DNA from 4 places in the Lysobacter silvisoli genome. Region 1 is predicted to be linked to each of the others. Evidence: riboswitches for the same ligand, from Rfam matches in the RefSeq annotation. Region 1 holds a riboswitch; each other region holds the start of a gene.
The links. A riboswitch is a leader RNA that binds a small molecule or an ion and turns the genes downstream of it on or off. The one in region 1 is predicted to bind cobalamin.
Positions count from the first base shown of each region.

Region 2: another riboswitch for cobalamin. It lies ahead of btuB (TonB-dependent vitamin B12 receptor); the one in region 1 lies ahead of btuB (TonB-dependent vitamin B12 receptor).
Region 3: another riboswitch for cobalamin. It lies ahead of DX914_RS08870 (cobaltochelatase subunit CobN); the one in region 1 lies ahead of btuB (TonB-dependent vitamin B12 receptor).
Region 4: another riboswitch for cobalamin. It lies ahead of DX914_RS11855 (ribonucleoside-diphosphate reductase subunit alpha); the one in region 1 lies ahead of btuB (TonB-dependent vitamin B12 receptor).

Region 1 is NZ_QTSU01000004.1:156,780-164,198, forward strand. Features, by position in the region: gene bioD (dethiobiotin synthase) at 1-97, opposite strand, end outside; gene DX914_RS18425 (TMEM175 family protein) at 55-873, opposite strand; gene DX914_RS18430 (GAF domain-containing protein) at 940-1,422, shown strand; gene DX914_RS18435 (TfoX/Sxy family protein) at 1,419-1,823, shown strand; cobalamin riboswitch at 2,018-2,249, shown strand; gene btuB (TonB-dependent vitamin B12 receptor) at 2,369-4,207, shown strand; gene DX914_RS18445 (hypothetical protein) at 4,332-4,793, opposite strand; gene DX914_RS18450 (VOC family protein) at 4,790-5,182, opposite strand; gene DX914_RS20115 (hypothetical protein) at 5,510-5,875, opposite strand; gene DX914_RS18455 (hypothetical protein) at 5,933-6,244, opposite strand; gene DX914_RS20120 (hypothetical protein) at 6,302-6,670, opposite strand.
Region 2 is NZ_QTSU01000001.1:2,496,168-2,503,586, forward strand. Features, by position in the region: gene DX914_RS11015 (cobyrinic acid a,c-diamide synthase CobB) at 1-447, opposite strand, end outside; gene cobO (cob(I)yrinic acid a,c-diamide adenosyltransferase) at 452-1,069, opposite strand; gene DX914_RS11025 (hypothetical protein) at 1,066-1,680, opposite strand; gene DX914_RS11030 (hypothetical protein) at 1,697-2,287, opposite strand; gene btuB (TonB-dependent vitamin B12 receptor) at 2,328-4,181, opposite strand; cobalamin riboswitch at 4,299-4,529, opposite strand; gene DX914_RS11040 (TonB-dependent receptor plug domain-containing protein) at 4,749-7,130, shown strand.
Region 3 is NZ_QTSU01000001.1:1,999,199-2,006,617, forward strand. Features, by position in the region: gene DX914_RS08860 (DUF2149 domain-containing protein) at 1-214, opposite strand, end outside; gene DX914_RS08865 (MotA/TolQ/ExbB proton channel family protein) at 211-654, opposite strand; gene DX914_RS08870 (cobaltochelatase subunit CobN) at 670-5,031, opposite strand; cobalamin riboswitch at 5,245-5,477, opposite strand; gene DX914_RS08875 (acyl-CoA thioesterase) at 5,531-6,031, opposite strand; gene DX914_RS08880 (NADPH-dependent FMN reductase) at 6,028-6,669, opposite strand; gene DX914_RS08885 (hypothetical protein) at 6,776-7,183, shown strand; gene DX914_RS08890 (hypothetical protein) at 7,180-7,419, shown strand, end outside.
Region 4 is NZ_QTSU01000002.1:133,369-140,787, forward strand. Features, by position in the region: gene DX914_RS11845 (DUF3999 domain-containing protein) at 1-323, opposite strand, end outside; gene DX914_RS11850 (DUF2339 domain-containing protein) at 320-3,064, opposite strand; cobalamin riboswitch at 3,192-3,473, shown strand; gene DX914_RS11855 (ribonucleoside-diphosphate reductase subunit alpha) at 3,864-6,209, shown strand; gene DX914_RS11860 (ribonucleotide-diphosphate reductase subunit beta) at 6,375-7,391, shown strand; gene DX914_RS11865 (acyl-CoA thioesterase) at 7,418-7,419, shown strand, end outside.

The DNA of each region.
Region 1 (7,419 bases):
CCACCGACTTGCCGATGCCGGTGTCGGTGCCGGTGACGAAGTAACGACGCGGGCTCACGCGGGGACGTCCTGGATCGGCCGTTGGCGCGCCAGCCATTGCCGGTTGCGGCGCACCGCGTAGTACGGCATCGCCGCGCCCAACGCCGCGTACACCCACACCGGCAGCGAGGCGACCAGGCCCGGCGTGCGTTCGCCCGGCCAGGCCAGGGCCACGCCGCTGAGCAACAGGCTCAGCCCGGCGCTGCCGGCCAGGATCCAGTGCAGGCCGATTTCGGTGCGGGTTTCGTAGCGTTCGGCCTCGCTCAGGCCCAGCGCATCGGCGCGGCGCAGGGCGTGGCGGTTGAGCTCGCACACGATCAGCGACAGCAGGCCGAAGCCCACCGCATAGACCATGAAGGCGGTCTGCAGGTCGGCGTTCCAATGCGCGGGGTCGATGCCCAGTTCGCTGCGCACCCAGCCGCCGGTGAACAGCGACATGGCGCTGGAGATCACCATGCGCAGCGGATAGACGTAGATCATCACCACCAGCACCAGGGCCAGGCTCAGCACGATCGAGCGCGCATCGTCCAGGCCGTAGCGCCGGCTCCAGCGGTTGTGCGCGCCCCAGAACATGGCGATCAGCACGAAGCAGAACACGAAGGTGGGCACGCGCCGCAGCGCCTCGCGCAGCTCGGCCACGGTGTCGGGCAGTTCGTTGAACAGGATCACCAGCATGGTCAGCGAGAACGCGAAGGCGGCATCGACGAAGCTTTCCAGGCGCGTGACCTGGTGGCCGCGTTCGCGGAAGGCGGGCAGCGACGGGGCGGCGCTCGGCGGGCTCGTATTCGGCGACTGGCTGCTCGGCCCGGGACGCGGCTGTCCGGCTTCGGTCATCGGCATTCCCCAGGGGCGGATAGCGGCCATGGTAATGCGCGGGCGTGCCGCTGCTACACTCGCGATATGTTCGCCGCCAACGCCCTGACCGGCAGCAAGCCGGAACAATACGCCCTGCTCCTGTCCCAGGCGCGCGCCCTGATGGAGGGCGAGCGCGACCGCGTGGCCAACGCCGCCAATCTGTCGGCGCTGGTCTATCACGCCCTGCCGGAACTGAACTGGGTCGGCTTCTATTTCTACGACGGCCAGGAACTGGTGGTCGGCCCCTTCCAGGGCCTGCCGGCCTGCATCCGCATTCCCTTGGACAAGGGCGTGTGCGGTGCCGCCGCCTCCAGCGGCCGGACCCAGCGCATCGCCGACGTGCACCGGTTCCCGGGCCACATCGCCTGCGATTCGGCATCGAACTCCGAACTGGTGGTGCCCTTGAGCCTGGACGGCCGGCTGATCGGCGTGTTCGACCTGGACAGCCCCGCCCTGGACCGCTTCGACGCCGACGATCAGGCCGGCCTGGAAGCCATCGCCCAGGCTTACCTGGAGACGCTGCGATGAGCGGCGCCAAGCTGCGCAACATCGGCCCCAAGAGCGCGGCCTGGCTGCGCCAGGTCGGCCTGCGCTCGCACGAGGACATCGCCGCGGTGGGCACGGTGGAGGCCTTCATGCGGGTCAAGCGCGCCGGCTTCAAACCGACCTTGAACCTGCTGTACGCGATCGAAGGCGCGCTGCTGGACTGCCACTGGCAGGAGATCTCCGACGAGCGCCGCAACGAGCTGATCCAGGCCGCCGACGCCGCCACCGCCCTGCTGCCCGCCCCGCGCAACCGCCCGGCCGCCGCGCCGGTGCGCACCACGGTGCATACCGAGGACACGGTGGCGCTGCCGCCGTCCTACGACGACGGCTACGACGACGAGCCGGCGGGGGATGGCGGGGACGAGGCGGAAGAGCGGGAATAGGAATTCCCTTCTCCCGCTTGCGGGAGAAGAGCCTGCCCTCGAGTGCTTGAATCGGGGGTGCCCGAAGGGCGGATGAGGGCGCGCGATGGCGCAAGGCGCGCCGCAAGCAGGTAACCCCGCGTGCCCTCACCCCAACCCCTCTCCCGCTGGGCGGGGAAGGGCTTCAGACCGCCCGCCAACCAGCCCAATCGCGTAAACTGCGCCCGCTTCGAGGTGACCCCGGCGGCCTGCGCCGCCTGGGTTGAAACGGGAAGCCGGTGACGCCCCCGCGCCCTGCGCGCGACCAGGCCAGTCCGGCGCTGCCCCCGCAACGGTAAGCGAGTCGGCCGCGGCCTACGCCACTGTGCATCGCACGGGAAGGCGCCGCGACCCGGGCCCAGTGCCCGCCTCGCGAGTCCGGAGACCGGCCACGACGCGCGACTGGTTGCGATGCGGAGGGCGTCGCGGCGGCGACGTCGGCGCCATCCGCGCCCGCATTCGCGGCCTCTCTCCTCGCAACTCCTTTGATCGACGGCGCGGCCCTGGCCCGCCTTTGGAGTTTGCTCATGCGTGTTCTGCCCCTGGCCATCGCCGCCGCCCTCGCCCTGCCCGCCTACGCGCAGGCGCAGCCCGCCGACGAGGCCACCGACCTCGACGACGTGATCGTCACCGCCACCCGCACCGCCATCAGCGCCAACGACGCCCTGGCTCCGGTGGAAGTGATCACTAGCGAGGACATCGCCCGCAGCCAGGCGCGCTCGCTGCCCGACCTGCTGCGCGGCCGCGCCGGCATCTCCATCGGCAACCAGGGCGGCCTGGGCAAGCTGACCACGCTGTCGCTGCGCGGCAGCGAAACCGACCACGTGCTGGTGCTGGTGGACGGCGTGCGCATCGGCTCGCCCACCTCGGGCCTGGCCTCGTTCCAGGACCTGCCCATGGCCCTGATCGACCGGGTCGAGATCGTGCGCGGTCCGCGCTCCAGCCTGTACGGCGCCGACGCGGTCGGCGGCGTGATCCAGATCTTCACCCGCCGCGATCGCGGCGCGGTCGCGCCGCGCGCCAGCGTCACCGTGGGCAGCAACAGCGCCCGCGAAGCCAGCGCCGGCGTCGGCGGCCGCGTCGGCCGCGGCTGGTTCGGCGTGGACGCCGCTTACCAGCGCACCGACGGCATCAACGCCTGCGACGGCTCCAGCACCCTGTTCGCCGGCTGCTTCACCGAAGAACCCGACCGCGACGGCTACCGCAACCGCTCGCTGTCCGTGCGTGGCGGCTTCGACGCCAGCGACGCGCTGAGCTTCGAAGGCCATGCCCTGCGCGCCGAAGGCGACAACGAATACGACGGCAGCTTCGTCAACTACTCCGAAGTGGTGCAGCAGGTGATCGGCGGCAAGGCCGTGTACCGCCCCAGCGACGCCGTGCGCGTGCAACTGTCGGCCGGCCGCAACCGCGACGCATCGGACAACTTCCTGGGCAGCGTGGCCAACGGCTACTTCGCCACCGACCGCGACACGATCAACCTGCAGGGCGACTTCGGCGTGGGCGAAGGCCAGCTGCTCAGCGTGGGCTTCGACTGGCTGCGCGACCGCGTCGACAGCGACACCGCCTACGACGAGACCGAACGCGACAACCGCGCCGTGTTCGTGCAGTACCAGGGCCGCTTCGGCAACCAGTCCATCGAAGCCAGCCTGCGCCGCGACGACAACGAGCAGTTCGACGGCCACACCACCGGTTCCGTCGCCTGGGGCCTGGGCTTCGGCGAGGGCTGGCGCGTGACCGCGGGCTACGGCACCGCGTTCAAGGCGCCGACCTTCAACGAGCTGTACTACCCGTTCTTCAACAACCCCAACCTGCGCCCGGAAGAATCCAAGACCTGGGAAGTCGGCCTGGCCTACCGCGGCGAGCGCTTCAACGCCCGCATCGATGCGTTCCAGACCGATGTGGACGACCTGATCGCCTACGACTCGGCGATCTTCCGCCCCAACAACATCGACAGCGCGCGCCTGCGCGGCGCCGAGATCGGCTTCGACGCGAACATCGACGAGTGGAGCGTGGCCGCCAGCGCCAGCTTCCTGGACAGCGAGAACCGCCTGGGCTTCTACGCCGGCAACGAGCTGCCGCGCCGGGCCAAGCGCAGCGCGCGCATCGACGTGGACCGCGCCTTCGGCGACTTCCGCCTGGGCCTGACCGCGGTGGGCTCCAGCGCGCGTTACGACGACGTGGCCAACAGCCGCCGCGTCGGCGGCTACGGCACCGTAGACCTGCGCGCCGAGTACGCGCTGACCCCGTCCTGGACCCTGCAGGCGCGCCTGGCCAATGTGTTCGATCGGGACTACGAGACGATCTCGTTCTACAACCAGCCGGGGCGCGAGTGGTTCCTGACGGTGCGGTACGCGCCGGGGAAGTAACACCTTGTCGCTACGCCCCAAAAAAAAGCCCGGCACATGCCGGGCTTTCCCCCCCCTTTTGAAAAAGGGGGGAACTAGGGGGGATTTGCTTTTGCCCTGCCTCCGCGAAGAGCGCTGGCAGGCTTTAGGGCTTAAGCCGAAACACCGCGCGTGTCGCCTTGATGGCGTCGCGGTCCCACTTCCGAGTGGCCGAGCAAAGGCTGTATCGTGTCTGCTCGCCCGAACGCGCGATGACCAGTACGGTATCTCCGGGCGTAAGCGTCGCCTGCTCCGAAAATTCCACCACGGTGGCGGCTCGTGGATCGTTGTACCGCCAACTCGATACGACGCTCGGCGCCTGCGATGGCTCGCCTTTCAGTACGATCTGGGGCACGAGGGTATGTTCGATCTCTGCACTGCGCTTGCGCGGGTCTTTGAGCGCGCCCAGGGTTTCGAGATTGGAAGTCAGCTGCGAGCGGATCACTGTGCCTACGTAGACCGTGTCAGCAGCGCGCAACTGCGGCTCCAATGGCTCCACGATGCAGACGCCCCAGGCCGGCATGGATGCCAGCAGAACCAAGCATCCAACGCCTGCGGTGCGCTTCATCCGTCGCTCCCAAGTTCGCTGATCATCACGTAGTACCCATCGGGATCGCGCAACGCAAACTCCCGGGTGCCGGTAGCCGGGTTGATGCTCGGCTCCTCTTCCAGCTCCGGACCTAAATCGCGTGCACGCGCTAGCGCCGCGTCGAAGTCGTCCACGCGAAAGAACAGCAGCAAGCCATTACCCGGCTCGGCTCGTTCCGGACTGGCCAGTGTCGGATGATCGTGCGAGCCCCACTGATGCAGGCAGAGCAGCACCGTGCCGTCGTCGTCCCGAAGCTGGCCGAAGTAGTCGTGAGCCGGAGTGGACGGAGCCTGCCCGAACAGCGACCGATACCAGTCGTAGCTGCGGGCGACGTTGGCAACACCGATAATGGCCCATGTGCGTTTCATGACATCTCCTTAAGCCGAGAGAAATGCACTCTGACCCCATTTCTGCAATCCCGCGTCTCGTTTGAACCAAGAAGTGGCGGCGCAACGGAATCGACGCGGCCGTAGAAGACGTACGTGGAGCCTTGAAATAGCTCCCTAGTCCATTGAGCTTTGGACTCAACAGGGTTGCAGGAGCAGTTCCGCCCAAGCTCGAGACTCGGAAAAAGTAGAAGTGCGGCCGCGACGGTTCTCACCATGGCATCTAACGCCGGAATTAAGCCGAGCCGCGACGCGGCTTCAGGTTGAATAAATTGTTAGGACCCATGCTAGCTGTGTGACCTGACAAGACTAATCACCGTCCCGGAGACGAATCTTTGGGTATCCATTCTCGCAGTAAAGCTCATACAGCTTTCCTTTCTGGAACTCGTACTCTACTGACGGCACATAGTGGATGACCTGCCGCCAACCCCAATCGCCAGGGCATGAATAAGAGATCCGTTGCTTTCCCGGGTGAAAAGACATCATCCCCGCCACAAATACATAACCGGAGATAGCTAGATACGAACCATTGCCAGGAAGCTGCGGGAGGTCGTCCGCCAGCACCAATGTGGACGAGGAGCTTGCATATTGCAGCGGGAAGTCACTCATCCCTCGGCCCGAGGCGCAACCTCCAAGAAGTACGACCGTGGTCGAAACAACGAGAATCTTGATCATGGGGCCGAACGCCTGAATTGGGCCGAGCCGCGAAACAGCCTCGGCTTGAATGAATTGTTAGGCCACAGCTAGGTGGATGAGTGCATGGCGCAACTCCCACTGCTCGCAATGAGGAGTTGCAATTGCCCCATCCGGTGACAGCCCGGAAATGTTGAAGCCCTCCTCAACGTCCTCATAGTACAGGACTAAATCGCCAGCTTCTGCCACGATAAAGACAGTCTCCGTGTTGCCAAGGCGAGCTATTGGGACGAGATATGGGGCGACCTTGAAGCGCTCAAAGAACTCCTGTTGATCTGCTGAGCAATCGACGAGTTGCTCAGCGATGAGCGCATTGAGCTCTTCTACGGTGATGGGCTGCCAAGTATTCATGCGGTCTAACGTCTGAATCAGCCCACGCCGGGAAGCGGCTTCGGCTGGAATGATTTGTTATATCCCAAGCCCGACCACGGAATCCGAATCGGCAATGCCCAAGGCTTGGGCCAATACTAGAGCATTGGGGCGAATCCAATCAGGAGAGTCTTTGTCAAAGGGTGCAGGAAACCCGCTGAGATTGTAGAGGGTCTTGGCACAGACCTCCTCGAAGCAGTATTGGGCATTGCTGAGCCGGTCACCAACTCGCTCTGCCGCCAACGTCTTGGAACGAATCTTCTGAAACAAATCGTGTCCATCGTGCCATTGGCTTGGCTCTGCAGCCATCGCGTCGAGAGCCAGCAGGGTTTCTCGGTCATTGCAGCGAGGCAGGAACAACCAAACGAGCCGTTGGATATCTGCTGCAGTTTGCGTTGATGTCGCCATTGGGCCTGACGCCTGAATTAAGCCGCGCCGCGAAGCGGAGTCGGCTTCAACGAACTGCCAGGTGTGCCGCCTGCGATCTCCACGCTCACCCCCAACGTCATTGGCGGAAACATGTGCCGAAAAGTTACGCGGCCGCCGTTGCTAGTGACGAGAGAATACTGGCTGACAGTGTCCTCTCCCAGTGGATCGGACACCTCAATGCCCGCGATAGCGAATGGCATAAGCGGATCTACCTCCACTAGAGTGACGGCCTCAACAGTGCGACCACTAGGCGAAATGAAATGCAGTGCCTCGGAAGTGCAAGGTTGGAGCGCCAAGCCAAGGCCAGGATACCTATCTGCGCCTAGATCTACCTCACACGGGCTGATCTGGATCAGATCGCCATCGGCGAACTCCAGGAAGGCGTCGAAACCAACAATGGGTAAAGTGAGGTGGCTTACCCAAGCCGGGTGCACCCCCTCTGACCGGAATAGCCAAATAGCGCGGATAGTTCTTCCGAGTAGCAGAGATGTATCCACGACCACCCAATGCCTGAATTAAGCTGACCCGCGAAGCGGGTTCGGCTTGAATGAATTGATAGCACCCTCAACCATGACGATTAATCACCAGCGTATATACGTAGCTCAACGGCCAAACAAGAATGACTACCACTAGCCAAAGCCAACTGCCCGCACTATGGGCACGAATGGCGGCAACGACGATAGTGGCTAGTGTGCCAAGAATGGCCGCATACAAAAGGATGGCGCCAG
Region 2 (7,419 bases), on a different contig from region 1:
GGCCACGCCGTACATGCACAGGTCTTCGCGGTAGTTCGCCAAGCCCAAGGCCAATGCGCCGAAGGTCTGCGCCATGGCCGAACCGTCCAGCACCGCCAGCACCGGCAACCCCAGCGCGATCGCCAGATCGGCACTGCTGGGCTTGCCGTCGTACAGGCCCATCACCCCTTCGACCAGGATCAGGTCGGCCTGGCCGGCGGCCTGGTACAGGCGTGCGCGCACGTCGTCCTCGCCGCACATCCACAGGTCCAGCTGCTGCGCCGGCGCGCCGCTGGCGCGCTCGTGCACCATCGGGTCGAGGAAGTCCGGGCCGGTCTTGAACACGCGCACGCGGCGGCCTTGGCGGCTGTGCCAGCGCGCCAGCGCGGCGGTGGCGCTGGTCTTGCCCTGGCCCGAGGCCGGGGCCGACACCAGCAAGGCGGGACAGTGGCGGACGGCGTCGCTCATGCGCTTACAGCTCGATGCCTTTCTGCGCCTTGATCCCGGCCTTGAACGCATGCTTGACCACGCGCATCTCGGTCACGGTATCGGCCGCTTCCACCAGCGCATCGGGCGCGCCGCGGCCGGTAACGACCACGTGCTGACGCTGCGGCCGCGCGGCCACCGCGGCGAGCACCGCCTCGAGTTCGATGTAGCGATGGGCCAGGGCGATGTTGAGCTCGTCGAGCAGCACGAAATCGAAACTCTCGTCGGCCAGCATCGCCGCCGCCTTGGCCCAGGCGGCCTGTGCGGCCGCGATGTCGCGCGACTTGTCCTGGGTTTCCCAGGTGAAGCCTTCGCCCATGACGTGATAGGCCAATTGCTCGCCTTCGAACAGGCGGAAGAAGGCCTCCTCGCCGGTGGAGAAGCTGCCCTTGATGAACTGCACCACGCCGCAGCGGAAGCCGTGACCCAGCGAACGGGCGAGCATGCCGAAACCCGATGAGCTCTTGCCCTTGCCGTTGCCGGTGTTCACCACCAGCACGCCGCGCTCGATGGTGGCGCGCGCGATCTTGCGGTCCACCAGCTCCTTCTTGCGCTGCATGCGCTCGCGGTGGCGTTCTTCCGGACTGAGTTCGGTCTGGCTCATGCGCGGGCTCCGTGCTGGGCGGCGCGACCGGCGCCCAGCGCGCGCACGCTCGCCAGCAGCGCGAACGCGGCGCCGACGTAGCCGGCCAGGGTGCCCAGGTTACGCGGATAGTAATGGGCGATGCGCTCGGCGAAGCCGGTCAAAGTGGGATCGGGGTAGCGGCCGGAGAAGAAATAGAAGCCGCCGCCGGAGCACAGGTAGGCGACCAGCGCGGCCAGGGCCAGCATCAGCGCCAGCTTGGGCACGGTGGACCAGCGCTCGCGATGCAGGCGCGAGTAGTGGAAGCCGGCCAGCCACAAGGATGCGTAGGCCGGCGCGAGCGCCCAGTAGGCCGGCGACAGGCACCAGTCGCTGATGCTGCCGGTGCCCAGGCTGATCATGTCCAGCAGCGAGGCCAGCACGAACAGCAACGGCAGCATCCACATCGGCCGCAGCAGCGCCCCGGCGAGGAAGAAGATCGCCCAGGACGCGCTGGGCAAGCGGTCGACGGTGGCGAAGTGCTGGCCGCGGGTGGCGATCATCAGCGCGGCGAGAGCGACGCCAACGGCGATCTGGACCTTGCGCGAACTCAAGGGCAAGGTGGCGGCGGACAGGGTGGTGGCTGGGGACATGGCGGCGGCTCCGGGTTCAGGCCTGCGCCGCGCGCGGCGCGGTGCGGGCGGCGGTGAGGCGGGCGACGATGGCGTAAGCGGCCAGGCCGACGGCGATGTAGCTCAGCGTGGTGCGCACGAACAGCGGACCCCATTGCCAGACCCGCGACAGGTACTGGGCGAAGTTCGGGTCTTCGTAGCGCCCGCCCAGCCAGTAGAAGGCGGCATTGGAGATCAGGAACGAAACCGCCGCCGCGGCCAGGCCCGCGACCAGCGCGCCGAACAGCGCGCGCGGCGTGGTCTGCAGGCGCGGCGCGTACCAGCGCCCGCCGTACCACAGCGCCGCATAGGCCAGCAGCAGAAAGGCGTAGGACGGCGTCACGCAGTAATGCGCGAAGAAGCTCTTGCCCTGGGCCTGGATCGCGATCCAGTCGATCGCCACCGCCACGGTCAGGAACGCGGCGAAGCCCAGGTGCCGGCGCAGCCAGAGGCCGCCGAGGAAGAACACCGCCATCGACGCGTCGGGCAGATGCAGCGCGTTGCCGAAATGATGGAAGCGGGTGGCGACCATCAGCGCGGCGAGCGCGGTGAACAGACTGTAATAGACGGATCGGGCGGGTACGTTCATCGGCGGCCTCGGTGGCGTGGACGGGTCGGCGGGACGGCGATCAGTTCGCCGGGCGGTAACGCAGGGTCAGCAGGTAGTTGCGGCCGGGCTGGTTGTAATAGGCCGCGGTTTCGAAGCGTTGGTTGAACACGTTGTTGGCCGCCAGCTGCAGGCTCCAGGTGTCGTCGAAGCGCCAGCCCACGCGCAGGTCGGTGGCGGCGTAGCCGTCCAGGCGGCGGGTGTTGGCCAGATCGTCGTAGCGGCTGCCGGCCACGTAGACGCTGCTGCCCAGCGAGAACCGGCCGTAGCGACGGTCGGCGTCGAAGCGGGCGCTTTCGCGCGCGCGCCGCGGCAGGATCTTGTCGCGGCTGCTGCCGCGGCTGTCGTTGCGCGGATCCAGCCAGGTCGCGCTGGCACGCAGGTCCCAGCCGGCCAGGGTGGTGTCGACGGCGGCTTCGGCGCCGCGGATGCGCGCGCGGTCGATGTTGCCGGGCAGGCCGATCGACGCATCGAACGCGATCAGTTCGTCCACCCGGCTTTCGTAAGCATTGAGCGACCAGCCGCCCCAGGCGTGCTCGCCGCGCAGGCCCAGTTCGAAGCTGCGCGATTCCTCGGGCTTGAGCGCGGCGTTGCCGAAACCGGGAAAGTACAGTTCGTTGAAGGTCGGCGCCTTGAACGCGGTGCCGTAGCTGGCGGTCAGGCGCAGCTGCTCGCTGAAGTTCCAGCCCCACAGCGCGCTGCCGGTGGTCTGGCCGCCGAACTGGCCGTCGTCGTCGCGGCGCAGGCTGGCCTGCAGCGAGTGGGCGCCGAAATCGCGCTGGTACTGGCCGAACAGGCCGCGGTTGATGCGCCGGTTCTCGGCGTAGCGGGTGCTGCTTTCGATCTCGTCGCGCTGCCAGTCGTAGCCCAGGCTGAGCAGGCCGCCGCCCAGGCCGACATCGCCCTGCAACGAACCCAGTTGGCGGCGGGTGTTGAAGGTGCTGGAGTAGACGCCGTTGCGGTAGTTGTCGCTGAGATCGCTGCTGCGGCCCAGGTTCAACGTCAACGTGGCGCGCTCGCCCGGCGCGTAGCGCAAGCGCGCGCCGGCGACCTGCTGCACGCTGTCGGTTTGATTGTTGGTGCTGCCGTCGTACTCGTTGCGGCCCTCGGCGCGGAACAGCCGCGCTTCGGCGTCCCAGGCGTCGCTGAAGCGATAGCCACCCTGCGCGGTCAGCGACAGGTTGCGGTAGCCGTCGCGGTCGGGCGAGTTGGTGAAGCAACCGGCGCCGCCCGGCGAAGGCTTGCCTCGGCAGGCGTTGATGCCGTCGGTGTCTTCGCTGGCGGCGTTGACCGAGTACCAGCCGCGCTCGCCCTTGCCGCCCACGCCCACCGCGCCGCGCAATGTGCTCCAGCTGCCGACGGAGGCGCTGGCATAGGGCGCGAACGCGCCTTGCGGGCGGCGGGTGAAGATCTGGATCACGCCGCCCAGCGCTTCGGAGCCGTACAGGCTGGAGAACGGACCGCGCACGATCTCGATGCGTTCGACCTGTTCCGGCGGAATGTCCTGCAGCGAGGCGCCGCCGCTGGTGGCCGAGCCCAGCTTGATGCCGTCCACCAGCACCAGCACGTGGTCGGATTCGGTGCCGCGCAGGAACAGCGAGGTCGACTTGCCGGGGCCGCCGTTGTTGACGATCGACAGGCCCAGGGTGCCGCGCAGCAGGTCGGGCAGGTTGCCCGGCTGCAGGCGCTCGATGTCCTCGCGGTCGATCACGGTGACCGAGGCCAGGGTCGCGTCCTGGGTCTGGGCGGTGCGGGTGGCGGTGACCACGACCTGGTCCAGGTCGGTGGCGGCGTCCTTGGCCCAGGCGGGCGCGAACGCGGACAGCAGCGCCGACGCCAGCGCGCAGCGGCGTACGACGGAAACAGTGGAATTCAAAGCATGGCTCCTGGTCCGCGCCTACCCGCGCGGAATCGATGGGTCGGAGACAGGCGGGGACAGGGACGTGGGGCGGCGGAGCGCGGACGCAGGCAGCCCCATGACAGCGCCCACCGCGTGTCGGGTCAGCCTCAGGCCGGTCTCCGGGCTTGCAAGCGAGGGCCTCCAGCCCTCCGGTCCGCGCCTTCCCATGCCTGCGCACAGTGGCTTCGTTGCGGATCGTTCGTCTTGCTTACCGTTGCGGGGGCAGCTCCGGACTGGCCGCCGCTCCGTTCGGAGGGCTGGCGCACCGGATTCCCGTTTCAATCGCCGGCAGGGCCGGCAATCACCTCAAGCCCGGCCATGTTAGCAGCCGGCGCAAGCTCGCCCGCATGACGGTTCGGCATGAGCGCGGGGCCCTCGCCGGCGGCCCGATGAGCCACTGGACGGCACCTGGGCACACCCAATGTTCAAAACCATGACGTACGGCCATTTCCTCATAACCCTTCGCGTTTGACCCGATTGTTATGACCGTGTTAAACCCGAATGACATCGTTACCAATCCCATGCCGCAAGGAGCCGCGCACCATGTCCGTAGTCTTTCGCGCCGTCCGTCGTCCGCTCGCACTCGCCCTGCTCGCCGCCCTGACCGCCCCCGCCTACGCCCAGGACGCGGCCCCCGCAGAACCCGCCGCCGAGGCGCACAACCTGGATCAGGTGATCGTCACCGGCACCCGGGTCAGCGACCGCACCGTGGCCGAGTCCAGCGCGCCGATCGACATCATCACCCCCGAGGCGCTGGAGGCCACCGGCACGGTCGAACTGGCCACCGCGCTGGCGCGCGCCCTGCCCTCGCTGAACTTCCCGCGCCCGGCGATCACCGACGGCACCGACGCGGTGCGCCCGGCGCAGCTGCGCGGCCTGGCCCCGGACCAGGTGCTGGTGCTGGTCAACGGCAAGCGCCGCCACACCACCGCGCTGATCAACCTCAACGGCAGCCAGGGCCGCGGCTCCTCGCCGGTGGACCTCAACGCGATCCCGATCGCCTCGATCGAACGCGTGGAAGTGCTGCGCGACGGCGCCTCGGCGCAGTACGGCTCCGACGCGATCGCCGGCGTGGTCAACGTGGTGCTCAAGGGCAGCGACCACGGCGGCAGCATCGCCGCGCGCTACGGCCAGTACAGCGCCGGCGACGGCGAGCAGTACCAGCTTTCCGGCGACGCCGGCTTCAAGCTCGGCGACAACGGCAAGCTGCACCTGGCCGCGCAGGGCGGCCACCAGGATCAGACCAACCGCGCGCGCCCGTTCCAGGGCGTGGTCGAACAGCGCTACGGCGATCCCGAGATCGACCAGGGCGCACTGTCCTACAACGGCGAGTACAACCTGGCCGACTACCTGACCCTGTATTCCTTCGGCAGCTACAGCAAGCGCGACGTGCTCTCCAACGGCTATTTCCGCTTCGCCGCCGACCCGCGCAACATCCCCTCGATCTACCCCAACGGCTTCCTGCCGCAGATCCACAACATCAGCAAGGACCGCGCCGCCGTGGTCGGGCTGCGTTCGGAAACCGCCGGCGGCACCCAGATCGACCTGAGCTACAACTACGGCCATAACGAGCTCAGCTTCGACATCGAGAACACCCTTAACCGCAGCCTGGGCCCGACCTCGCCGACGCAGTTCTACGCCGGCGCGCTGGAAGTCACCCAGCACGTGTTGAACCTGGACTTCGCCAAGCCGGTGGATTTCGGCTGGCAGTACCCGGTGACCTTCGCCTGGGGCGCGGAATGGCGCGGCGAGGAGTTCACCCAGCACGCGGGCGAGCCGCTGTCCTACGCCAACGGCGGCGTGGCCGCGCCCAACGGTCAGATCATTCCCGGTGCGCAGGTGTTCTCCGGCTTCCGCGCCAGCGATGCCGGCGATTTCGACCGCCACAGCTATTCGCTCTACCTGGACGTGGAAGCGGACCTGACGGACAAATTCTCCGCAGGCATCGCCGCGCGCTTCGAGAGCTACAGCGATTTCGGAGACACCACCTCGGGCAAGCTGTCGGCGCGCTACGCCTTCACCGATAAGGTCGCGCTGCGCGCCACCGCCTCCACCGGCTTCCGCGCGCCCTCGCTGCAGCAGCAGTTCTTCCAGTCCATCGCCACCAACTTCATCAGCGGCGTGCCCTACGAGATCGGCACCTTCCGCGTCGACAACCCGGCCGCGGTCGCGCTGGGCTCGGAGTCGCTGAAGGCCGAGGAATCCACCAACTACAGCCTGGGCCTGGTGCTGCAGCCGCGCGAAGGGCTGTACATCACCGTGGACGCGTACCAGATCAAGGTCGACGACCGCATCCTGCTGTCGGAAAACCTGACCAGCACCGCGGTGCGCAACTACCTGCAGGCCAACGGCTATCCGGGCATCGGCGGCGGCCGCTACTTCACCAACGCCGTGGACACCAAGACCCAGGGCGTGGACCTCATCGCCACCCAGGCCTGGGAACTGGCCTCGGGCAAGTTCGACCTGACCTTGGGCTACAACTACTCCAAGACCGAGATCGAGCACATCGCGCCCAACCCGGCGCGGCTGACGGCGATCGACCCGGCCGCGGTGCGCATCGGCCGCACCGAGATCGGCCGCATCACCAAGGGCGCGCCCAAGGACAAGTTCTTCCTGGCCGGCGACTGGGACACCGGCAACTGGAGCTTCAACGCCACCGCCACCCGCTACGGCGAGTTCACCGAACTGCACGCCACCAACCCGGCGCTGGACCAGACGTTCAGCGCCAAGTGGACGCTGGACCTGGCCGCCACCTACCACCTGGGCAGCTGGGACTTCACTCTGGGCGGCGACAACGTGCTAGACGAATACCCCGACGAATCCAAGCTGGTGCTGGGCACGCGCAACTACCTGCCCTACAACACCGCTTCGCCGTTCGGCTTCAACGGCGCCTTCGTGTACGTGAAGGCCGGTTACAAGTGGTGAGTTGAACGGCGCAGGCAGCGCGCTACGGCAAGCTCCGACGGCCCGGCACCCCGGGCCGTCGTCGCATGAGCGGCCTGAGGGTTCGCAGTACCGCTCCACACCCCGTCATTCCGGCGCAAGCCGGAACCCGATCTTGCTCGGCCGCACGCCGTCGTGGCGGCAAAGCAAATGGGTTCCGGCTTGCGCCGGAATGACGGGAGAGGTGGCGGCGGCGGCACCCCGCTCAACCTTTGGCACGCCTGCGCGCCGCTGCGGATCGGCTATAAGAGGTAACCCTGCCGTGCCCGGC
Region 3 (7,419 bases), on a different contig from region 1:
GCTCGCCCTGCAACGGGCGCTCGATCGTGCGGCCGCGTTCGACCGGCGCCGGCACGCGCTGCTGCGCGACCGCGCCGATCGCCGCCAACAGGCCGCAGGCGAACACCAGCATCACGTCGACCAGGTTGACCAAGCTGGCGCGCGGGTCCTCGTCGTCGTGGTCGAAGCGGGTGCGCAGGCGGGCGGCCGCGCGGCTGCGGCGCGGCGGGCTCATGCGGCGGCCTCCATGCGTTCCAGCAGTTCCTCGTACCAGCGCTTGCGCAGCCGGCCGATCCACAGGCCGGCGATGCCGGCCAGCAGGCCCAGCACGGTGGCGTCGAAGGCCACGGTGACCGCGCTGGCCAGCTGCGCCGGATCGCCCTGTCCCAGCGCGGCCAGACCCGGGCCCAGCGGAATGATGGTGGCCATCAGGCCCAGCATCGGCGGCACCCGCGCGAGCAGGTCGCAACGCTCGATGCGGCGGCGCGCCAGCCGCGCCACCGCCTCGATGTCGCCGCTGCGCTGCAGCCGGCGCAGACCCAGCCAGCGCTCGCCCAGGGCCAGGCCGGCCTCGACCAGGGCCAATGCGCAGGCGGCCAGCAGTATCGCCAGCACCGCCGGCAGCAGCAGCGCGATCAGCCGGTGCAGGGTGTCGAAATGGATCCAGCCTTCCATCGGGTGCGGCCTCGTCTAGGACTGCGAATCGGCGCTCGCCGGCGACGGCCGGCGGCGTGCGGTGGGTGCGGCCAGGCCGCGGCGCAGGCCGAAGCCCAGCAGGATCAGCGCCAGCAGCGCGAGCGCGGCGGCGGGCAGCGGATGGCGGCGGATCAGCGCCTGCGGCGCCAGGCGCAGCAGTTCGCTGGCGCGCTCGGGTGGCGTTGCAGGTGCGGCCGGCGGCGTTGACGGCTGGGCAGACGCCGCGCGTGCGGCGGCGGCCGGCGCAGACGGCGTGCTCCGCGCGGATTCGGCTTGCGGCGGCGCTTGCGCCAAGGCCTCGCGTGCGCGCTGCGGCGCACCCAGCGCATACGTGGACACCGCGCCGCGTTCGCCGCGCGCGCGCGCCAGCACTTCCTGCAAGCGCGCACGTGCCGCCGGCGCCAGGCGCGGCTGCAACCAGGCCCACATCGGATGGTCGGGCGCGGCGTGGCCGCTGCCGGGCAGACCGTTGCGCGCGACCAGCTCGGCCAGTTCGCCGCCGAGCTTGGCGACGTTGGCGTCGCTGGTGGACCAGTAACCCTTGTGCGCGGCCACCAGCATCAGCGCCAGCATGTGCGCCTTGGCGTGCTGCGAATGGCCCTTGGACAGGAACTCGTTCACGCCCAGGCCGTGGCGGTCGTCCAGGTAGACGCGCTGCACCTCGTCCCAGGCCCAGCCGCGGATCAGGTCCGGCCGGGTCACCTCCCAGCCCCACAGGTTCTCCAGGAATTCCTGGCTGATGGTGCGCGCGCCGGCGTAGTCGTGGCGCATCAGCGGGCGGATCCAGGCGGGGTTGAGATAACGCCCGCGGAACTCGCGCAGCAGCGCCGCCTGCAGCGGTTCCACGTCGGCGCGCTCGGCGTCGACGTTGTACAGCACCTGCGCCTGCGGCACGCGGCCGGTCAGGGTTTCCACCGCCAGCGACAGGCCGCCGAAATAGTCGAAGGCGTCGTTGTTGTCGAGCAGGCCGTACAGATGCGAGGCGCGGCCGTGGTAGCTGCGCTCCACGCCGCGCAAGCCGGTGGCGAAGGCCTGGTGCGCGGGCGTGCCTTCGGCGTCCAGGCCGTAGGCGTGACCCATGCGGTTGAGGTAGGCGCGGCCGATCTGGGCGCGTTCGCGCCAGGCGCCGGAGCGTTCGGTCAGCCGGTTCACGCCGGCGCCGTAAGCGCCGGGCGCATCGCCGTATACGCGCCAGGCCGCTTCGCGCCCCGCCGCTTCGTCGGCCAGGCCTTGCGCGCGCAAGGCATCCACGCGCTGCAGCCATTGACGCGCCACGCCGTTGTCGGCGATCGCCTCCTTGCCCTGCTCGAACTGTTCGCCCAACGGCGCCAATGCGGCGTCCAACGCGGCGGCCAGATCCGGGCGCTGCGCGCGCAGGCTGTGCGCGCTGGAGGCGAGCGCCAGACGTCCGCCGCGGTCCAGCAGCAACACCAGATTCGGATACAGATCGCGGAACAGGCCGGAGGTGGTGACCAGCACGTCGCGGCGCGGCTGGCCCGGCGGCATCGGCCGCAGTTCCAGGCCCTGGACGATGCCGCGCGCGTTCCAGCGCGGCTGCACGCCCATCAAGGCCAGGGCGAAGCCGACCATCACGCCTTCGTCGCGCACCGCGTCGGAGGCCCACAGCACCACGCCTTCGCTACCGCTGCGCGCCGCGCCGCTGGCGAGCACGCGCTCGGCCTGCTGCGCGCCCAGGCGCTGGGCCAACGGCGTGGGCAGCACGTCGCCGTCCAGGCCGTGGAAGTTGCGGCCGGTGGGCAGCGCCTCGGGCGCGCGCAAGGGATCGTTGCCCTTGCCCGGCAGCACGTAGCCGCCTTCCAAACCATGCAGCAGCGCGGCCATCTCCGCCGGCGGCGACGCCTGCAGCTTGGCGCGCAGGGCATCGGCCTCGCCCAGTTCGCGCATCGACTCGAGCATGGTCCGCAGCTGGGTGTCGTCCCAGGCCTGGCCGAACACGTGCAGGCCGTGCGGCATGAACTTTTCCTGCAACTTGGTCAGGTAGTGGCCGATCTCGTGCGCGAGCAGATCGTCGTCGGCCTGCTCGAAACCGATGCCGCGCACCTGCAGCACATCGGCCATGCTCGCTTCCAGTTCGGCGCGCAGCTGCAGCGCTTCGACTTGTTCGCGCATCTCGCTGGCGGCCTGCGCGCGCAGCGGCTCGCTGCTGCTGCTTTCGAAGCTCTCCACCAACTGGCGCAGGCGCAGCAGGCGGTCGTACAGCGGCGTGGCCGCCAGCGGCGGGGTGAGGTGATCCACGATCACCGCCAGACCGCGGCGCTTGGCCTGGGTGCCCTCGCCCACGCCATCGACGATGTAGGGATAGACACCGGGCACGTCGCCGGCGATCAGGCGCGAGTAGTCGTCGCTGGCCAGACCCACGGCCTTGCCGGGCAGGAATTCGTAAGTGGAATGGCGGCCGACGTGGACGATCACGTCGGCGCCGAACACGTCGCGCAGCCAGTGGTAATAGGCCAGGTACTGGTGCGGCGGCAGGATCTGGGTGTTGGCGTGCAGCAGTTCCTCATCCACCTCCCAACCGCGCGGCGGCTGCGGGCCGATGAACACGTTGCCCAGGCGCAGGCCCGGGATCACCACCGCGCCGTCGTGCACCATCACCTTGCCCGGCGCCGGGCCCCAGCCACGCAGGCCGGGCACCTGCAAGGCCTGCAGCGAGGCTTGCACGCGCCCGGCTTCGGCGCAGGCGGCATCGGCCGCGGCGTCCTGGCCGCGCAGGCAGCGCAGGTGCGCGTCGATCAGTTGACGGAACTGCGCCAGCGCGGCGTCGCGTGCGCGATGGTCGACGCCTTCGAGCAGGTGCAGCAGTTCGCGCTCGGCATCGCGCACGCGGCGTTCGCCCAGCTCGAGCTCCTGCGCCTGGCGCGCGAGCGCGACCTGCGCGCGCAGGCGCGCGAGCGGCCCGTCGCTGACTTCGCCACGCACGCCCTCGGGCAGACCGGCGAACCAGCGCCGGTAGTCGTCGCCGGACAGCGTGGTCACCTGCTGGGCCATGGCCGCGAGTTCGCCGCCGTCCTCGGGCGTGTTCACGCCTTCGCGCATCATCCGGTCCAGCAGCAGCGCGGGCGTGGCCGGCAGATCGTCCACGCGGTACCCCTGCGCGCGCATCGCGCTGAGGATGCCGTGCAGCGAAGCCGGCACGTCCAGGTTGTCGGCGCCGATGTTCTGCCGCCCGGGCGGATGGTTGTAGTAGATCACCGCCACCTTGCGCTGCGCCGGCGCTTTCTCGCGCAGGCGGCGCCAGCGCTGCGCGCGTTCGACCAGGGACTGCATCTCCTGGGTCAGCGGTTGCGGGCGTTGCAGGCGCACGCCGGTCAGCGCATCGATGCTGGCGGGCCCGGCGGCGGCCAGCACCAGCGGTTGGCTGGCGCCCTGCAGCTCGGACATGGCCACGCGGTACTGCACGCTGGACGCGGGCAGGCCGTCGCCGGACAAACGCCATTGCGCTTCGGTGCGGTCGAGCACGCGGATGGCCTTGAACACCGGCACGTCCAGCTCGGCGATCGCGGTGCTGGCGGCGTCGCGGCCCTCGGCGGCGCCGACCACGAAGTCCTGCAGCACCACCACCGCGGCCAGCGGGCGCGCGCCCGCGAGCGCACGCAGGTCCTGCACCGCGCGCAGCGAGGCTTCGCCCCAGCGCGCGTAAACGCCCAGGCAGTCCAAGCCCGCACGCTCGGCTTGCGCACACAGCGCATCGCCGGTGGCGACGTCGGCATTGTTGAGATCGAGCACCGCGAGCAAGGGGCGTTCGTCCGGCGCAACCGCCGTCACGCTACGGCCGCGTTGGCGCAGCACCCGGTCGGGTTGCGGTTCCGGTGCCGGCACCGCACCGCCCTCCAGCAGGAAGCGCAGCGCGCGTTGCAGGTTGCGGCCGCCGCCTTCGCGCCACAGCGCGCGCACCTCCAGCCATTCGCGCGCGAAAGGATCGGCCTGTGCACGCGCGAGCAGCGCCGGCAGCGGCGTTTCCTGCGTCAGCTGGGTCAGCTCGGTGGCGTTGAACGCGCCCAGGCCGCGGCGGTCGCGGTAGCTGGCCAGGGCCAGGCCGGCTTCGCCATGGAAGGCGTACAGGCGCTTGGGCCCCTGCCCGCGCCGGTGCAGGGCGGTGGCGGCTTCGCGCAGGCGCACGCCTTGCTCGCCGAACAGCGCGACCGCGATCACCGCGTCGCTGCCGGCGACCAGCTCGCGCAACTGTGCGCGGTCCAGTTCCTGCAGTTGCTGCGGCGTGCGCAGGATTATGCGGTCGCCCGGCCGCGCGGCCAGCACTTCGCGCGCGGCCTCGGCGGTTTCCGGCGCGGCGCGCTCGGACACCACGCCCAGCAGCGTGGCCGCCTGCGCGTGCATCGAAGCGCAGCAGAGCAGCGCCGCCGCCCACAGCGCCCGCCAATTCCTGCGCGCCATACGCGCGCCACTTGCCTTCACCGCACACCGCATCGACGACCTCGCCCCCGCACGCCCTGTGCGGACCGGATGGAAGGGGCGGACGTAGCGAAGGCAAAACCGCACGGAGCCGGCGCCGGACGGGCGCGAGCGCGCGCGACGTCGCCCTCCGCAACGTCCACCGCGTACGCATCGGCCGGTCTCCGGGCTTGCGAGTGCCGGGGAATCCCGGCGGCATCGGCGCCTTCCCGGAACCATGGTTCCAGTGGCGGTGTGCCGATGCTTTGCTCGCTCACCGTTGCAGGGGCAGCGCCGGACTGATTCGCCTGGTCGAGGCGAACGCACCGGCTTCCCGTTCAACCGCGACCGCCGGAACGGCGGGCGCGGCACCAGATGCAAAGCGCGCGCAATCTAGCACAGGCGCGCGCGCGGCGTCCGCGCGGGCGGTCGCGCCAGGGCGCGGTCAGTCGTTGTCGCGCACGTAGCGCTCGACCGTGGCTTCGATGCCCTTGCTCAGTTCCATCACCTTCAATGCGTACTCGGCCAGGCGCTTGTCGTCCTCGCTGACCGGGGTCCACGGCGGCACCGGCGTGGGCTTGCCCTCGGCCTGGTCCATGGCCACGAACACGATCACGCAATGGGTGCACAGGCGCTCTTCCGGCTCGCGGTCGTCCAGACCCGGATCGCGCGCCTTCACGTCCACCGCGAAGTGCATGCTGGTGGTGCCGGTGTGGATCAGCTTGGTGTGCACGGTGACCAGGTCGCTGATCCGGATCGGGGCGACGAAGCGGATGCCGCCCACCGCCACGGTCACGCTGTACTTGCCGCTCCAGCCGACCGCGGCGGCGTAGCCGGCCTGGTCGATCCACTTCATCACCATGCCGCCGTGGACCTTGCCGCCGTAGTTCACGTCGGTGGGCTGAGCGAGGAAACGCAGGTTGAGTTCGCGCTGCTGGCCTTTCATGCCTTCGCTCCCTTGCACAGATGGCGGACCACGGCCGCGCCCACGTTGAGCACGGCGCTGCGCAGGCGTTCGTCGGCGAGCACGCCGGTGTCGGGCAGGCGCTCGGCGGCGTTGCCCACCGCGACCTGCTGCGGCACCACCAGCAGGCCGAGCTTGGACAGCGCGTCGCGCAGCACGATCAGCGAGCGGATGCCGCCCAGCGGACCCGGCGAGGCCGAGACGATGCCGGCCATCTTGTCCTGGAACAGCAGGGTGCCGGACTTGCCCTCGACGGTGGCGCGCGACATCCAGTCCAGGGTGTTCTTGACCAGGGCCGGCATCGAGCCGTTGTACTCGGGCGTGCTGATCAGCAGGCCGTCGCTGGCGGCCATCAGCGCCTGCAGGCGGTACACGTTGTCGGGCATGCCGGCGGCCTCGATGTCGCCGTCGTACACCGGCAGCGGATAGTCGCGCAGCTCGATCAGGTCGACATCGGCGCCGGCCTCGCGCGCGCCCTGCGCCAGCAGCGGCACCAGGCGGCGGTTGTAGGACGCCGCGCGCAGGCTGCCGGCGAAGGCCAGCAGGCGCGGGCGCGGCGGCGGGGTGGCGATGGTGCGGTCGGCCTCGGGCGAGCGCGGATCGGACGGGCTGGCGGACATGCGCTGGCTCCTGGGGGACGGCCGACGATTATGCGCACAGGCGCCGCGCTTGCGGCAGCCGCCGCGACCGGCGATGCTCGCCGCCGACGCAACGGGGAGACCGGCCATGGGACGCACGATCGTCGCGGTACTGGTGGGGCTGATAGCGGCCTGGATCACCATCATGCTGTGCGAGTTCGGCAGCGCGGCGCTGTCGCCGCCGCCGACCGGCATCGACCTGAGCGATCCGACCGCGCTGGCCGCCCACATCGCCGCCGCGCCGCCGGCGGCCATGGCCCTGGTGCTGGCCGGCTGGACCCTGGGCGCCTTCGACGGCGGCCTGATCGCCGCGTTGATTTCGCGCCGCCACAAGACCGGCGCCGCTTTGACCATCGGCGTGCTGGTGGTGCTGGGCGTGATCGCCAACAGCCTGCTGATCCCGCACCCGCTGTGGATGACCGTCGCTGGCCTGGCGCTGCCGATCCCGGCGGCGTGGCTGGCTTCGCGCGTGGTCTCGCGCAAGGCCGCCGCATGAGTCGCAGCCCCTCGCACGGCAAGGCCCTGCTGTACACCGTGGGCCTGTTCGCCGGCGCCTTCGCCATCGGTGCCTGGCTGGCCGGCTTCGCCGCGCCCGCACACGAGGCGGCGTGGTGGATCAGCGGCGCGCTACTCGCGGTGGGCCTGGTCGTGGGGCTGAAGGTCCTGGAGGCTGCTGCGCTGCTGGTCGCACCGCTGGTGCTGGCCCGGATGGCCGCGCGCTGGGCCGTGACC
Region 4 (7,419 bases), on a different contig from region 1:
GCGCGCGCGGGCAACGCGAACCAGGGCAGGCTCACCCGGGTCGCGGTGCGCGCGGCGGCGCCGGCATCGGGCCGGTACAAAGCGGCCGGCACCGGGTAGCCGGTGCCGTCGAGCACGTCCACGTCGCGCAGGCCGCTCTGCCGCGCCTGCTGGTACACCGCATCGCTCAAGTCCACGCGGTAGGCGCCGGCATCGGCGCGGACCAGTTGCAGCGGCCATTGCTGGGCGTAGTCGTCGCGCGGCGCGGACACGGCTGAGGTGGACGCGGCCAGCGCGGGCAGGCCCGCCAAGGCGAGCGCGGCGATCGTGCGCAACAGGGTCATGCCGTCATCTCCGGACGTCGTTCTGGGCCGGCCTCGTCGCGCGCCGGAGGCGCCGGCGCGAGGTAACCCACCAGGGTGCAGAGCAGACCGTAAGCGATGAAGGACGCGATGCCCAGCAGGTTGCCCAGATGGGTGCGGTCCACCAGCACCAGCTTGGCCAGCACCACCGCCATCAATACCGCGCCGGCCAGCCACAGGCCGCGCTGGCCGCGGCGCGAACCCACCACCCAGCCCAGCACGCCCAGCAGGCTCCAGACCACGGTCAGCGCGGTCTGCACCACACCGCTGCCGAACATGCCCTCGCCCCAGCCCACGCCGCCCCAATGGTGGGTACCGCGCAGGGTGATCGCGGTGATCAGGGCGAAGCCGGCCGCGGCCAGCACCGGCACCCGCCGCGCGCGCAGGTCGTCGGGCGACGAGGGCGAAGCCATCCAGAACGCGAACAGCGCCAACGCGGCCAACTGCGCCAGGTCCAGCGGATTGAGCAGCGGCAGCCAGGGCAGCGGCGCGCTCGCGCCGGGCTGGAACAGCGCGGCGAACGCGCCCACCGCCAGCGCGAACACGAACGTGCCCTGCACCGCGCCGCGCCATTGGCCGAAGCGCTCGCCCATCGGCGGCGCCAGCCAGCGCGGGCGCCATTGCAGCATCGCGGCCACGGCCAGGAACGGCAGCGCCAGCGCGGCCCAGGTCCAGCCGTCGCCCAGGGTGACCCGGCCGGTCCATTCGTGCAGCGACAAGGACGCCGCCAGCGGCCACGCCCACAGCCAGCCGCCGTGTGCCAGCGCCGGCTGCAAGCCCGGCTGTTCGCGCAGACCTTGCAGGGTGCGCAGCCCGGCCAGCGCGTACACCAACCAAGCCAAGGCGCCGTAGCCGGCGAAGGGATGCAGATGCGCGCTTTCTTGGGCGAAGGCCAGGGGAATCGCCGCGACCAGGCCCAGGGCCGAAGTCCAGGCCAAGGCGCTGGCCGGCAGGCGACGATGCGCCTCGGAGGCCAGCCAGGCGCTGATCGCGACGAAGGCCAGCACCGCGTCGATGCGCACGTCGGCCAGCACGAAGCGGTCGATCTCGCCCAGCGCATTGCCGCACCACCAGGCCAGGCCCCACAGGTAGTACAGCAGCGCCGGCCCGCGCTGCTCGGCGCGGCGGTAGCTCCAGGCGCTGGCGAAACCGGCCAGGGCGATCAGCAGCGCGCCCATGAAGCGCGCGTTGAGCAGCGCGCTCAGCGGCTCGCCGCCGTCGGCCACGCCGATGGCGAAGCCGGCCGCGGCCATCAGCTGCAAGGCCACGCCGGCCAGCTGCGGCAGCAGGCGCTGCTGGCGCAGGCCCAGCCAGGCCAGCGCCGCGCCTTCCACCGCGAACACGCAGGCTGTGCTGTGCGCCGACAGCGCCAGCGGCACCGCCAGCGTGGCGAAGCCCACCGCCAGCAAGGCGTACGGCGTGGACAAGGCGACGAAATGCTCGCGCCGGCGCAGCCACCAGGCCAGCGCCGCGTACAGCACCGCCACGCCCAGCGCGCAGTACGCCAGCGGCATGCGCTCGCCCTGCAGCAAACCGGCCTGCAGCGAGAACGCGATCAGCGGCGTGCCGAACACCAGGCAGCCGTCGATCAGGTCGCGGCGCCCGGCCGCGCGGCGCCAGGCGTACAGGATCGGAATCAGCAGATAGAAACCGAAGAACAGCAGCAGGAACGGCTCGGTGGTCGCGTAGTGCTCGGGCTTGTAGCTCAGTACGCCCCAGGCGGTGCCGATGCCGAAGGTGAAGACGAAACCGAGCAGGTTCAGCGCGCGCCACGGGCGCCACCAGGCGATGGCGAAGATCGCCGCGTTCAACACCGCGTAATAGCCGAACAGCGCGACGTGGTTGCCCTGCCCCGTCGACAGCCAGATCGGCGCCAGGAAGCCGGCCAGGATGCCCAGCAAGGCCAAGGCGATCGCGTTCTGCCGCACCGCCAGCACGCCGGCGCCGGCCACCAGCGCCACGCTCAAGGCGAAGGCCGGCCCGGCTTCGATCAGGCCGTAGCGTTTGAACGCGGCGAACACCACCAGCAGCAGCACGCCGATCGCGCCGCCCTGCAGGCTCAGGGCGAAACTGCGCCGGCGCTCGCGCTGGCGCCAGCCGAACACCAGGCCGGCCAGCGCGCCCAGGGCCACGCCGGCCAGGCGGAACTCGATCGGGAAGCGCATCCAGCCCTGGTCGGTGGCGTACTTGAGCAGCGCGGCCACGCCGGCGAACAGCACCAGCATGCCGACCTTGACCGGCACGTTGCCCTCGGTGAACCAGCGCCGCACCGCGCGCAGCGCCAGCGTGGCCGGGTCCGGCGCCGCCGGGCGGCGCGCGGCCGCGGCCGGCGCGCGCTCGGGCAGCGGGCGCGGCGGCTGCGCGTCGAAGATCGGACGCGGCGGCAACGGCGGCGGCGACGGCGGTGCGCCGGCATCGGTGGCGGCGGGCGCGGGCGCGACCGGCGCGACCGGCGGCGTCGCCACCGGCCGGACGGGCGTAGGCGCGGGGGGCGGCTCAGCGCGCAGGATCTGCTCCAGCGTCGGCGCATCGTCGGCCGGCGCTGGCGCGGCGGTCGCAGCGGCAGCGGCAGGCGCCTCGCGCTCGCGGCGGTGCAGCGACGCGACCTGGTCCTCCAGCGTCGACACCCGCGACTTCAGCCCCGCGATCATCACCAGCGCCGCGATCAGCAGCACCGGCACCGCCAGCAGCACCAGCACCAGCAAGGCCACCAGTCCCTCCATCGCTCCCCACCCCTGTCCTTAGTCGCAGGCACGTTAACACCAAGCGCGGCGCCGTGAAGACCGCTGCGATGGATTTGCGATTCTGCGGCGACTCACCACATATCGTGTTGACGGATCAGGGCACCCCTAATATGTTGTGTCCGTCGGTGCCGATCGCGAGATCGGCTTAAAAGGGAAGCCGGTGCGGAGCCGCCTCTAGAGAGGGTCTCCAAGGCCGGCGCTGCCCCGCAGCGGTATGGGAAACGAACGTGGTCTATGCACTGGGCGCCCGGCGCCTGGGAAGCGGCCACCAGTAGGCGAATCCGGGGCGAGCGCAGAGCGGTGAGGCGGCCATGGGCCTCCCACCGCTCTCCACTCGCTCCGGGCGATGGTCCCGAGCCCGAAGACCTGCCGACAGCCGCGCGTCGCACATCGCGCGGTACCGGCTAGGGAGTCTTCGGGGGAAGACGGCCGGTGTCGATGCCGTCGCGGTCCGCCGCGGCGGTTCGCGGTCCGTCTCGGCCTGCGCGACACCCCGTCTCCATCCTTACCGACTCCGCGCCCGCGGGGGCGCAGCCGCAACGCCGGAGCCCCCGGCCTTGCGAGCGTGCCCGCGCGTCGGCCTTCGAGGGGAAGGCCGGCGACCCGTGCGTCCCTGCCTACGGAGTCCACCATGAGCACCCTGACCCCCGCACCCGACGCGGCCGCCGCCCTCGTCTCCACACCCGACGCGGCCCCCGTCCCCGTCGCGCGCGCGCCCGAGCGCGCCGCCGAAGCCGCGCCCGGCTTCGCCCTGACCCCGCCGGCCGCCAACCTGACCATGAGCGTGACCAAGCGCAGCGGGCGCCGCGAACCGGTCGACCTCAACAAGATCGTGCGCGCGGTGACGCGCAGCGCCGAAGGCCTGTACTCGGTGGACCCGATGCGCGTGGCCACGCGCACCATCTCCGGCCTGTACGACGGCGCGACCACGCGCGAGCTGGACGAACTGTCGATCCGCACCGCCGCCCTGCTCACCGCCGAGGAACCCGAGTACGGCCGCCTGGCCGCGCGCCTGCTCAGCGGCGTGATCGAGAAGGAAGTGGCCGGGCTGGAAATCCACGCCTTTTCGCAATCGGTGGTGCGCGGCCATGAGCTGGGCCTGATCAACGAACGCCTGCTCGCCTTCGTGCAGGCCAACGCACGCAAGCTCAACGACGCCATCGACCGCAGCCTGGACGCGCGCTTCGACTACTTCGGCCTGCGCACCCTGTACGACCGTTACCTGCTGCGCCACCCCACCGCGCGCACCGTGATCGAAACCCCGCAGCAGTTCTTCCTGCGCATCGCCTGCGCGCTGAGCGAAGACGTGGGCGACGCGCTGGCGCTGTACCGGCGCATGGCCCAGCTGGACTACGTGCCCTCCTCGCCCACCCTGTTCAACGCCGGCACCACCCACGAGCAGCTGTCCAGTTGCTTCCTGCTCGACTCGCCCGAAGATTCGCTGGAGTCGATCTACAAGCGCTACATGGACGTGGCCAAGCTCAGCAAGTTCAGCGGTGGCATCGGCCTGAGCTACACCCGCATCCGCTCGCGCGGCTCGCTGATCCGCTCCACCAACGGCCTGTCCAACGGCATCGTGCCCTGGCTGAAGACGCTCGACGCCTCGGTGGCCGCGGTCAACCAGGGCGGCAAGCGCAAGGGCGCGGCCTGCGTCTACCTGGAGCCCTGGCACGCCGACGTCGAGGAGTTCCTGGAACTGCGCGACAACACCGGCGACGAGGCGCGCCGCACCCACAACCTCAACCTGGCCAACTGGATCCCCGACGAATTCATGCGCCGGGTCGAGGCCGACGGCGAGTGGTCGCTGTTCGATCCGCACAAGGTGCCGCAGCTGACCGACCTGTGGGGCCCGGCGTTCGAGCAGGCCTACCACGCCGCCGAAGCCGCCGGCCTGGCGGTCAAGCAGGTCAAGGCGCGCGAGCTCTACGGCCGAATGATGCGCACCCTGGCGCAGACCGGCAACGGCTGGATGAACTTCAAGGACAAGTCCAACCGCGCCTGCAACCAGACCCTGCGCGAAGGCAACGTGGTGCACCTGTCCAACCTGTGCACCGAGATCCTGGAGGTCACCTCGCAGGAGGAGACCGCGGTGTGCAACCTGGGCTCGATCAACCTCTCGCACCACGTCGAGCTGTTCGAGGACGGCCAGGGCGCGTTCGATTTCGACAAGCTCGCCGAAACCGTGCGCCTGGCCGTGCGCCAGCTCGACCGCGTCATCGACCTCAACTTCTACCCGATCGAGACCGCGCGCCGCGCCAATCTGAAGTGGCGGCCGGTGGGCCTGGGCACCATGGGCCTGCAGGACGTGTTCTTCAAGCTGCGCCTGCCCTTCGACTCGGACGCGGCGCGCAAGCTGTCGCAGGAAATCGCCGAGGCGATCTACTTCCATGCGCTGTGCGCGTCCAACGAACTGGCGCTGGAGCACGGCCGCCACCCCGGCTTCGAGGACACCCGCGCCAGCCTGGGCGAGCTGCAGTTCCAGGCCTGGGGCGTCACCCCGTCGCAGCCCGAGCGTTGGGACGCGCTGCGCGCGCGCATCGCCGAGCACGGCCTGCGCAACTCGCTGCTGATCGCGATCGCGCCCACCGCCACCATCGCCTCGATCTCCGGCTGCTACGAGTGCATCGAGCCGCAGGTGTCCAACCTGTTCAAGCGCGAGACCCTGTCCGGCGACTTCCTGGTGGTCAACCGCTACCTGGTCGAGGAGCTGAAGAAGCTGGGCCTGTGGACGGCGGAGATGCGCGACCGGATCAAGATGGCCGAGGGTTCGATCCAGTCGGTGCAGGAAATCCCCGAGTCGCTGCGGCAGATCTACCGCACCGCCTGGGAACTGCCGATGCGTTCGCTGATCGACATGGCCGCCGACCGCGGCGCCTACATCGACCAGAGCCAGTCGCTGAACCTGTTCATCGAGAGCCCCAACATCGGCCAGCTCAGCTCCATGTACATGTACGCCTGGAAAAAGGGCCTGAAGACCACCTACTACCTGCGCTCGCGCCCGGCCACCAAGATCGCCAAGAGCACGGTCAGCGCGCCGGCCGCGGCGGCCCAGCCGGTGTACACGGCGGACGAGGCGATCGCGTGTTCGCTGGAGAACCCCGAGTCCTGCGAAGCCTGCCAGTAAACGCATCGCCTTAGCCCCTCTCCCGCTTGCGGGAGAGGGGTTGGGGTGAGGGCGCGCGGGCAAACCCACTCGCGCCGACACCTGCGTTTCGCGCGCCCTCATCCGCCCTTCGGGCACCTTCTCCCGCGAGCGGGAGAAGGGAAGCATCAGCATCCAAGGAACCCCATGTCCATCGCCACCTCCCGCCTCCTCGATCCCGGCTTCGATCTCACCCTGCGCCCCATGCGCTACGCGCAGTTCTACGAGATGTACCGCGACGCCATCCGCAACACCTGGACCGTGGAGGAAGTGGATTTCTCCCAGGACGTCAACGACCTCAAGCATAAGTTCGGCCCGGCCGAGCGCCACCTGGTCGAGCGCCTGGTCGCGTTCTTCGCCACCGGCGACAGCATCGTGGCCAACAACCTGGTGCTGAACCTGTACCAGCACATCAACGCGCCCGAGGCGCGCATGTACCTGTCGCGGCAGTTGTACGAAGAAGCGCTGCACGTGCAGTTCTACCTGACCCTGCTCGACACCTACCTGCCCGACCCGAACGAGCGCGCCAAGGCCTTCGCCGCGATCGAGAACATCCCCTCGATCCGGGCCAAGGCCGAGTTCTGCTTTCGCTGGATCGACTCGATCCAGGGGCTCAAGCGGGTGGAGACGCGCGAGCAGCGGCGCCAGTTCCTGCTCAACCTGATCTGCTTCGCCGGCTGCATCGAGGGCCTGTTCTTCTTCGCCGCCTTCGCCTACGTCTACTACCTGCGCTCGCGCGGCCTGCTCAACGGCCTGGCCTCGGGCACCAACTGGGTGTTCCGCGACGAGAGCGGGCACATGGGCTTCGCCTTCGAGGTGATCCGCACCGCGCGCGAGGAGGAACCGGATCTGTTCGACAACGACCTGCGCGCGCAGGTGCTGCGCATGTTCGAGGAGGCAGTGGACTGCGAGTACCAGTTCGCCCAGGACGTGCTGTCCGGCGGCGTGGTCGGCCTGTCGCTGAAGGACATGCGCCAGTACCTGGAGTACTGCGCCGACCAGCGTCTGGTCCAGCTGGGCATGACCCGCCACTTCGGCGCCAGCAACCCCTTCGCCTTCATGGATCTGCAGGACGTGCAGGAAGTGACCAACTTCTTCGAGCGCCGCGTTTCGGCCTATCAGGTCGGCGTGCAGGGCGAGGTCGCCTTCGACGAAGCGTTTTGAGCGGCCCCGCCATGACCGAAGCACGCAT